Regions from separate parts of the Delftia sp. BGA-UO-ETr-SB1 genome, predicted to be linked through region 2. Evidence: predicted binding sites of a transcription regulator. Region 2 holds the regulator's gene; each other region holds the start of a gene.

Region 1 (3,248 bases), 1.5 Mb from region 2:
CGGGGGTTGCGCAAACGGGGCGGGGTGGGAGGGGGCTGCGTGGCATCCAGGGCCGCAATTCTTGCCAGCCAGTCTTCGGCTGTGGGCAAGGTGGGGGTGGGCAATGCGCAGGGTGAGGCGGGGGGCGATGCGGGTGGTGAGACGGGCTTGCCACGGTTCATGGCCCCAGCTCCTGACGCATCTCTTCAAGCACCTGCACGGCGCCCTGGATCATGGCCAGCCTGTGCTGCAGCGCAGCCTTTTGGGCCTGCAGCCGGTCCAGCTGCTCGGCGACCAGCGCCTCGTCGGCCCGCAGCTTCTTCAGCCGCTCCTGTATGGCCTCCATTTCCGGGGCGCTCATCTGCCAATCCTCCAGCATCGAAGGGCGCCGAGCGTGGCCCGGACCCTTCTCACAATTCACACGAATGCCGGCAATTATCTGTGCGCCTTAGTGATTGGCTATGAATGAATTGACATAGATTGTCATCGACCGGCGCAGAAGGCCGAAGGCTGTGCAGTTGTTCAAAGCAGCCAGGTCCGGTTGGGCCGGTTGCCGTCGATTTCCACAAGTCCTGCGTCCTGCAGTATGGGCAGGATGTAGGTGATCACCACGGCTGCGTTGTCGTTGGCCTGTTTGGCCGCAAAGCCCAGAAAGCCGGGCCGGTGCTGGCTGGAGGCCACGATGCAGGGCCGCTCGGCGCCGTGATGCTCCTGGGCCAGATGGCGCAGCACGGCGCCGAAGGCTTCCCGCCTTATGCGCACCGTGTTGCCCTTGTGCGTTCTGACTTCCAGGCCGCTGTCGCTGCGGCGGATGACAGTGAAGGACGCGGTGCGTCCCTTGTCGGGCGTCTTCAGGGGCTTGTCCTGGGCGATGCCGTCCCAGAAGGCATTGAAATCGTTATTGGAGAGCACGCGCACGAAAAAGAGGTCCATTGCCTGGAGGTTTTCTTGGACGTGGAGTCTCCCTGGCTTCGACTGGCCGAAGATGAGCAAATCTGAGCAGTTCCGCTCAATGCGCGAGAAATTTGAGGAAGATCCGGCCTTGCCGCGTTCTGACCTCGGTCCCTTCGATAAAGCCCATCAGTCTGGCCGAACCGTCCATGGAGTACAGCGCCGGTCCATCGATGCGGTAGATGGGCCTGGTCCCGCAACGGACGAATTCATCGCCTTCGACACGCCCGATTTCGTTTCCGTGCCCATCAAGCACAGTCCACGAGCCTCCTGCAATCATGGCCTCACCCGGCAGTTGCCGGTTCCCAAGTGAAACCACCAATCTAAGGAACGCGAGGTGTCTGAATCTGAGCGAATCTGAGCAGTCGTGTAAAGCTGGGCCGCCGATGCCTTGGACAGGGTCCTGTGGAAATTCGTGTGCGCCAGGCCCAAGTCGCATCGCACCGGCCAAAAGAAGCTGGCTGCGATCTAGGGGCACTGCATGCGTGGGCGATTGAGCGGTTCGCAGCCAAGTAGAATTGTTTCATATCAAAGACATGCTGCTCTGAAAGTTGCAGCGACCGGGCCCGCTTGGCGGGCCTTGTGCATGGGGCGCGGTCCCGCAGCCGGTATCTGGGTGCATGTCCTGATTCTCTGTAGGCCCGGCCTGCGATCCAATCTCGCGCATGGGGCTGAGCCTTCTCGTCAAATTGCTCTCATTTATGAAGATCTGCTGTCGCCAACCGGATGCGCCTGCGGCATTGCCTTTCGGCTTGCCCGGGGGCCATGCCGTGTGGTGCACGCCGCGCTGCGGAGGGCGGGCGTGAGCGAACAGGCGCTGTACGATCTGGCCCCCGTTCTGGAGCTGATGCTGCTGGGCCTGTTGCTGGCGCTGGGCCCCCTGGCCTGGGTGTGGCTGCGCAACCGCAGCGGCGGCTCGCTCAAGCGGCTGCAGGCGCTGTCGGTGCTCACGCTGTTCCTGACCTTCGATCTGGTACTGTTCGGCGCCTTCACCCGCCTGACCGATTCCGGCCTGGGCTGCCCCGACTGGCCGGGCTGCTATGGCAGCGCCAGCCCCATGGGCGCCCGCGCGCAGATTGCCGAGGCCCAGGCCGCCATGCCCACCGGGCCGGTGACGCATGGCAAGGCATGGATAGAGATGGTCCACCGCTATCTGGCAACCACCGTGGGCGTGCTCATCATCGCCATGACCATCATGGCCTGGCGGCGCGCGCGGCGCCTGGGCAGGGCGGGTGGCGCAGGGGCCGAACGTACAGGGGCGGAGGGCGCAGGCGGTGCCCTGAGTCCGTGGTGGCCCACGCTGGCGCTGTTCTGGGTCTGCCTGCAGGGCGCCTTTGGCGCCTGGACCGTGACCATGAAGCTTTTTCCGGCCATCGTGACCCTGCACCTGCTGGGCGGCACGGGGCTGCTGGCCTTGCTGTGCGTGCCCGCCGTGGGGTTGAGCCGTGCTGCGCGTCAGCAAGGGGCGACCGTGATTTCGCCCGCGCTGCGCGCGGGGCTGTGGCTGGGTCTTGCGCTGCTGGTGCTGCAGGTGGCGCTGGGCGGCTGGGTCAGCACCAACTATGCGGTGCTGGCCTGCAGCAGTTTCCCGACCTGCCAGGGCAGCTGGTGGCCGGCCATGGATTTTTCGCAGGCGCTGCAGATCTGGCGTCCGTTGGGCCTGCTGCAGGACGGCAGCAACATCAGCTTTGCGGGCCTCACGGCCATCCACTATCTGCACCGCCTGGCGGCCTATGTGGTGGTGGCTGCGCTGGCCGGGCTGTGGTGGCGTTTGGGTGAAGTGCCCGCACTGGCGTCGCAGCGCCGCGTGCTGGGTGCGTTTTTGGTGCTGCAGGTGCTGACAGGCCTGTCGAACGTGGTGCTCGATTGGCCGCTGGTGGCCGCGGTGCTGCATACGGGCGGCGCAGCTGCGCTGGTGACAGTGATTGTTTGGTGCCTGGCGGCCAGCCGCCCGGGCGCACTGCGGGACGGTCTGCCGGTTGCCCGTGGAGAGATTGCATGAGTAAACAAGCTTCCCTGAGTGTCGAGCCCTCGCGCTGGACACAGTTCTATGCCCTGACCAAGCCGCGTGTGGTGCAGCTGATCGTGTTCTGCGCACTGATCGGCATGGTGCTGGCAGTGCCGGGCTGGCCCAACGCCGACCAGTGGCTGCACATGGCGCTGGCCTGCCTGGGCATCTGGCTGGTGGCGGGCGCGGCTGCCGCCTTCAACTGCCTGGTGGAGCGCCATATCGATGCGCGCATGAAGCGCACCTCCTGGCGGCCCACTGCGCGCGGCGAGCTGAGCAGCCAGCAGGCGCTGGCCTTCTCGGCCATCCT
Region 2 (3,248 bases):
CCACCCGTGACCACGCCGCAGGGCGCAGCGCACATGGCAAGGCAATGGGGCCCGCCGACGAGCCCCATGATCAAAGCGGTCCAGAGCAGCGACAACAGCATGGGGCCTAGATGATCCTCGAAAACCGCGCCCGGTTCTTGTCCGCCTGCAGATATCGGTCAAACAGCATGGCCACGCCGCGCACGAAGTACCAGCCCATGGGAGTGACCTGGAAGCCCTCGTCGCTGATCTGCACCAGGCCCTTGGCCTGCAGGTCCTCCAGGGCCGCCATCTCGGGCGCGAAGTACTCGCGAAAGCCCAGCAGCCATGCCTGCTCCATGGGCTCGAACAGCACGGCGCCCTGGCACATGATGGCCATGATGACGGCGCGGCGCACCAGGTCGTCGCGCGACAGCGCCAGGCCCCGCACCACGGGCAGGTGGCTGGCGTCGATGGCGTCGTAGTACTCCTCCAGCGTCTTGGCGTTCTGGCTGTAGCTGGCACCCACCTTGCCGATGGCCGACACGCCCAGCGCAATCAGGTCGCAGTCGGGCTGGGTGCTGTAGCCCTGGAAGTTGCGGTGCAGCCGGCCCTGGCGCTTGGCCACGGCCAGCGAGTCCTCGGGCAGGGCGAAGTGGTCCATGCCCACGTAGACATAGCCACCGTCCATGAACGCGGCGATGGAACGCGACAGCATGGCCAGCTTGTCGGCCCCCTGGGGCAGATCCTCGGCCGCAATGCGCCGCTGCGGCTTGAAGCGCTCGGGCAGGTGGGCATAGGCATAGAGCGCGATGCGGTCGGGCCGCAGCGCGTTGACCTGGGCCAGCGTGCGCTCGAAGGATTCGGGCGTCTGCTTGGGCAGGCCGTAGATCAGGTCCACGTTGATGGAGGCAAAGCCCAGCTGCCGCGCGGCCGCCACCAGCTCGAACACCTGCTCTGCCGGCTGCACGCGGTGCACGGCGATCTGCACCTGTTCGTCGAAGTCCTGCACGCCGAAGCTCAGGCGGTTGAAGCCCAGCTCCTTGAGCACGGCCAGGCGCTCGACGCTGACGGTGCGCGGATCGACCTCGATGGAGTACTCGCCACCCGGCTCCAGCTTGAAATGCTCGCGCAACAGGCCCATCAGCGTGCGCAGCTCGTCGTCGGAGAAGAAGGTGGGCGTGCCGCCGCCCAGGTGCAGCTGGCTGACGGTCTGGCCCTTGCCGCAATGGGCCGTGTGCAAGGCCATCTCGCGCGCCAGGTAGTCCAGGTAGACGGCGGCGCGATCGTGGTGGCGCGTCACGATCTTGTTGCAGGCGCAGTAGTAGCAAAGCGACTCGCAAAAGGGCACGTGCACATACAGCGACAAAGGCATGGCACGCGCTGCGGTACTCGATTTGCGTTGTTGCAGCGCCAGGATATAGTCCTCTGCACCAAAGGCCTCGACAAAGCGGTCGGCGGTAGGGAACGAGGTGTATCGGGGCCCCGGTACGTCAAAGCGACGCAGCAGCTCTGGGGTGACAGCGGTCATGGGTTTTTTCCTCTAATACCTCGACTGTGCCGCAGCACATCGGTCATGTCCTTGACTCATATCAAGAGTTGTTTGAGGGACTGCTGCGACAATTTGATCCAACTCATCGCAATCCACGAGGTCACCGCCGGCACGCTGTGTGCCGCTGATGTTTATCACTCCATGAACCTTCAGACCATCAAAGCCTCCTGCTCCAACTGCAACCTGCGCGAACTGTGCATGCCCATGGGCCTGGATGCCGAGCAGATGCAGCGCATCGACGACATCGTGGCCACGCGCCGCAAGGTCAAGCGCGGAGGCCTGCTGTTTCGCAACGGCGAGACATTCACCTCGCTGTACGCCATCCGCACCGGCTTCTTCAAGACCTGCGTGGCCACCGAGGACGGACGCGACCAGGTCACGGGCTTTCAGATGGCCGGCGAGATCATCGGCCTGGACGGCATCGTCAACGACCACCACACCTGCGATGCCGTCGCGCTGGAAGACGCCGAAGTCTGCGTCATGCCCTTCGACAAGCTGGAAGACCTGTCGCGCGAGGTCACGGCCCTGCAAAACCATGTGCACAAGGTCATGAGCCGCGAGATCGTGCGCGAACACGGCGTGATGCTGCTGCTGGGCAGCATGCGCGCCGAGGAGCGCCTGGCCGCCTTCGTGCTCAACCTGGTGCAGCGCCTGCATGCGCGGGGCTTTTCCAAGTCGGAACTGGTGCTGCGCATGACGCGCGAGGAAATCGGCAGCTACCTGGGCCTGAAGCTGGAGACGGTGAGCCGCACCTTCTCCAAGTTCGCGGACGACAACATCATCGAGGTGCGCCAGCGCCATCTGCGCATCCTGGACACGGAGGCGCTCAAGCGCATCGTCAACAGCCAGCAGTGCCAGTGAGCCTGCGAGGGCGGCAAGCATTCATCCGCCAATGAACAAGGCCCGCGACAGCGGGCCTTGTTCATTGCGGCGGGCTCTCGCTCAGTCCCGCCCCAGCCCCTGCATGGCCAGGTCCGGGTCGGGCTCGGAGACCACGCCGTCATTGAGATCGCGGGCCGAGCGGCCCAGCATGGTGGTCATCAGGCTGGAGAGCATGGTCACGCCCCAGAAGGCGAAGAAGGCCAGCGTGTAGATGCCCTGGCGCGACCAGCCCAGGTCGCCGAGCCAATGCAGCTCCAGCGGGTCCACAAAGGCAAAAACCAGCATCTCCATCACGGCGGCTGCCAGAAAGGCAGGCCAGGCAATCCACATCCAGCGTTGGGCCAACATCAGCGATCTCCTTGTGCTGTCGAGGGGTCGCCTTCATTGTGCGCCGCGCCAACGCATGGCGCCAAGCCCCGCAGCGCCCTGCACGCCTGTAGGAAACCCTCACCCGTCGCGCATGCCGGAGATGCGATCCGCCATGCAAAAAGGCCGCGACTGCGGCCTCTTGCAGGGGTGCACGGCGATCAGCGGTCCGTGGGGTGATCGTGCGCGGGCGTGGCCGCATGGTTGCGGCCGGTGACGGCGGGCGCCATGCTCTTGGGCACTTCGCGCATGCCATCGGCACGCTCGTTGATCGTGATGCCGTTGCGGTAGTAGTCGGGGTCGATCACGGGATCGGCGCCATTGATGGCGATGATGGCCGTGATCACGGCAGCGACCACCACGGCCGCCGGGCCGGCCACCACCAGCCAGACATGGCCGAACTTCCACCAGGGCTTGCCGGCGTCGGGGTGCGAGGGAGCCTGCGCGGGCGCGGACACTGCGGGACTGGAAGACATGGGAAACCTCTTTC
Region 3 (3,248 bases), on a different contig from region 2:
TCCGGCGCAACGGCGGCGGGGACGAAGCCGCAGCCGTCGTCGCAGACTTCGAAGCGCCAGGGGTGGCGCCCCACGCGCAACTCCACATGCCTGGCACCCGCGTGCTTGCGCACGTTGGACAGCGCCTCCTGCACCATGTGCAGCACCTGGATCTGCACGTCGGGCGCCAGCGGCAGGCCCTGGCCCGACATGCTCAGCGAGGTGGCAATGCCCGTCTGGTGCTCGAACTTGGACAGCGTGGCGCGCAGCGCGGCCTCGATGTCCTCGGCGCTGGTGCGCGTGCGGAAATGCACCAGCAGCTCGCGCACGTCGGCATAGCATTCGCGCACGCCCACTTCCAGCTCGCCCAGGCTGCGGTCGCGCGCCTCGTCGCGGCCCTTGGCCACGGCGTCGCGCAGCAGCTGGGTCTGTATCTTGAGAAAGGCCAGAGACTGGGCAATGGAGTCATGCAGCTCGCGCGCGATCAGGCCGCGCTCCTCGGCCACGGCGGCCTCGCGCTCCAGCGCCGTGGCGCGCAGGCTTTCCATGGCGCTGGCCAGGTGGCGCGCCATGGCGGACAGCAGGTCGCGCATGTCGTCCGTGAGCACCACGGTGGAGCGAAAGAACAGGTTGACCTCGCCCAGCAGGCGCTGCTGCAGTTGCACGGGGATGCTGACCACGGTCTGGAAGCCGGCCTCGCGGCAGTGCGTCAGCTGCAGGTCGCTGGCCGGCGTGATGGGGATCACGCGCAGCCGAGCCTGCGCGCGCGGCTGGCCGCACAGGCAGGCGCCCGTGTGCAGGCAGTGCTCCTGCACCGACATGGACTGGGGCAGGCCGTCGCCGGCCAGCAGCACATAGCGCTCGTTGGCCTCGTCGGACCAGCGCACCGTGGCCGCATCGGCCTGGGCCGCCAGGCGGACCTGGCGCACAAAGCCTTCGGCCAGGGACTGCAGGCTGGCGGCCTCCGACGCCTGCACGCTGACCGCGTACAGCGCCTGCAGCTGCTGGTGCTGCACGTTGAGGCTGGCGGTCTTCTCGCGCACCTTGTCCTCCAGCTCGGCGTGAGAACTTTGCAGCGACTGGGCCATGAGGTTGAAGCCGGCCGCCAGCTGGCCGAACTCGTCATCCACCTCCACGCTCATGCGCGTGTCCAGGTGTCCGCGGCGCATGCGCTCCAGCGCCGAGCGCAGCTGGCCCACGGGATGCAGCACCAGCCAGTAGCTGGTGGCCATGAAACTCACGGCCGCGATGATGGCCAGCGCCATCAGACACATCTGAAACAGGTGCAGGATGGCCGTCCAGCGCGAGAGCCGGTCCTCGATGGCTTCGACGAATCCGTCCACCTCGCGCACGAAGGCGTCGGCGCTGCCCATGATGGCCTGCGCATCGACATGGTCCTCGGCCTGCCACTGCGTGCGCAGCGCACTCCAGTCGCCGCGTATGCGCTCGTAGCGCGCGCTGACCGCATCGCTCCAGGGCACGAACAGCGGCCGCGACATGTCGCCGCTACGCAGCAGGTCCAGGCTGGCGTCGAACTGCCGTGCGCGCTCCTGCCACTGCGCAGGCGCCTCGTTCTGGCGCGCCATGGCCATGCGCACCATGCTCATGCGCAGCCGCCCGGCCTCGTTCACCGCCGCCGCGCCGCCTTCCAGCTGCCAGGCCACCCACAGCGTGAAACCGATGGAGGCCACGGCCGCGAGCAGGCAGGCCGCGCCCATGAGCAGCAGCTTGGTCGAAAGCGAGGGCTTGCCATGCATGGCTGCACTGTAGCCACGGCACATTTGCGCGTCTTGACCTGAATCAAGCGCCGCCCGTTTGCGCCGTGCCCCCGCCCCGATTCCTAGGATCCTTTCAACTGCCCCCAACGCCCACAGGGCCTATGGCGTCCCCGGGCGAGGCCAGTGTTTAGCATGGGGCCATGCAAGTCCGCTCCATCCCCCGCCCCTTCATCCGCACCCCGCGCCTTGCCGGCCTGGCTGCGGCCGCATTGCTGGCGGCAGCCCTTGCCGGCTGCGCCAGCTCCTCCGCCCCGGCGCGGGACTGGACGCAGCAGTTGCAGCGCTGGTCAGACGCGCCCATCGTGCTGCTGGGCGAGCAGCACGATGCGGTCGCCCACCAGGCCTGGCAGCAGGCCACGGTGGAGCAGTTGGCAAAACAGGAGCGCCTGGCCGCGCTGGTGATCGAGATGGCGCCGCGCACGGGCTCCACGGCCAGCCTGGCACGCGATGCCTCCGAGGACGCGGTGCAGCAGGCCCTGCAATGGCAGGACGCGGCCTGGCCCTGGCCGCGCTACCGCGGCGTGGTCATAGCCGCCGTGCGCGCGGGCGTGCCCGTGCTGGGCGGCAACCTGCCGCGCGCCGACATGAAGCAGGCCATGCGCAACGAGAACCTGGACACCCACCTGCCGCCCGAGGGCTGGCAGCGCCAGCTCGACGCCATCCGCGAAGGCCACTGCGGCCTGCTGCCCGACACCCAGCTGGCGCCCATGGCCCGCATCCAGCTGGCCCGCGATGCCAGCATGGCCGAGGTGGCCAGGGCCGCAGTCAAGCCCGGCAAGACCGTGCTGCTGGTGGCAGGACGCGGCCACGTGCTGCGCGGCGTGGGCATTCCCACCTGGCTGCCCGAGGCCGCAGGCGCCAAGGTGGCCGTGGCGCAGGCGGGGGAGACATCGGTGGCGCAGGCCTCGGATGTGGATTGGCTGCAGAAGACGGATGCCCTGCCGGCCAAGGACCACTGCGCCGAGCTGCGGGAGAAGTTCAGGAATCCGCCGGCGCCGCGGGCCGATGCGGGCTGAAGCCCGCTGATTCCTGAAGAGGTTGCGGCCGGCCTTGCGACCGGCCGGAAATCAGCGGTAGAAAGCTTCCACGGCGCCCTTGAGCTTGATCAGCAGGGGCTTTCCCTTGCGGTCCACCGTCTTGCCGGCCGGCACCTTGATCCATCCCTCGCTCACGCAGTACTCCTCCACATCGAAGCGCTCGTTGCCGTTGAAGCGGATGCCGATGTCGTGCTCGAACACGGCGGCCACATGGTGCGGGCTGCGCGGGTCGATGGACAGGTGGTCGGGCAGTGCGGGGCGATCGGCGGGTGCGTTGGCGTCGGTCATGGTCTTGTTCTCGCAAGAGGGTTCTGAAGAAAGCCGGTATTGTCCGCGCAATTCGCAGGCAGGCGCTGGCTGACAGGCTTTGGCGGCAGGCATCGTCATGCGGATGGCGGACGGGCGTCGTATGCTGCGCTCCATGCTGTCGCCAGAGCAACGTCAAACACTGAAG

What was found. The regulator FNR, encoded in region 2, switches genes on or off when oxygen is low (the NO sensors DNR and NnrR bind a similar motif). The targets are predictions, from matches to a motif close to TTGATNNNNATCAA.
Region 1: a site for FNR is predicted at 1,449-1,462, ahead of AC57B5_RS08120 (COX15/CtaA family protein). Genes of this name have one in related genera too.
Region 3: a site for FNR is predicted at 1,770-1,783, ahead of AC57B5_RS16440 (type IV pili methyl-accepting chemotaxis transducer N-terminal domain-containing protein). Genes of this name have one in related genera too.

Annotation. Positions count from the first base shown of each region.
Region 1 is NZ_JCAQOW010000004.1:1,656,475-1,659,722, reverse strand. Features, by position in the region: gene AC57B5_RS08140 (hypothetical protein) at 1-161, opposite strand, end outside; gene AC57B5_RS08135 (hypothetical protein) at 158-340, opposite strand; gene AC57B5_RS08130 (hypothetical protein) at 502-912, opposite strand; gene AC57B5_RS08125 (hypothetical protein) at 965-1,243, shown strand; gene AC57B5_RS08120 (COX15/CtaA family protein) at 1,733-2,932, shown strand; gene cyoE (heme o synthase) at 2,929-3,248, shown strand, end outside.
Region 2 is NZ_JCAQOW010000004.1:163,355-166,602, reverse strand. Features, by position in the region: gene AC57B5_RS01265 (sulfite exporter TauE/SafE family protein) at 1-101, opposite strand, end outside; gene hemN (oxygen-independent coproporphyrinogen III oxidase) at 107-1,489, opposite strand; gene fnr (fumarate/nitrate reduction transcriptional regulator Fnr) at 1,652-2,371, shown strand; gene AC57B5_RS01250 (hypothetical protein) at 2,453-2,740, opposite strand; gene AC57B5_RS01245 (FixH family protein) at 2,920-3,234, opposite strand.
Region 3 is NZ_JCAQOW010000005.1:1,389,784-1,393,031, forward strand. Features, by position in the region: gene AC57B5_RS16440 (type IV pili methyl-accepting chemotaxis transducer N-terminal domain-containing protein) at 1-1,736, opposite strand, end outside; gene AC57B5_RS16445 (ChaN family lipoprotein) at 1,898-2,773, shown strand; gene AC57B5_RS16450 (DUF3297 family protein) at 2,825-3,082, opposite strand; gene AC57B5_RS16455 (DUF445 domain-containing protein) at 3,204-3,248, shown strand, end outside.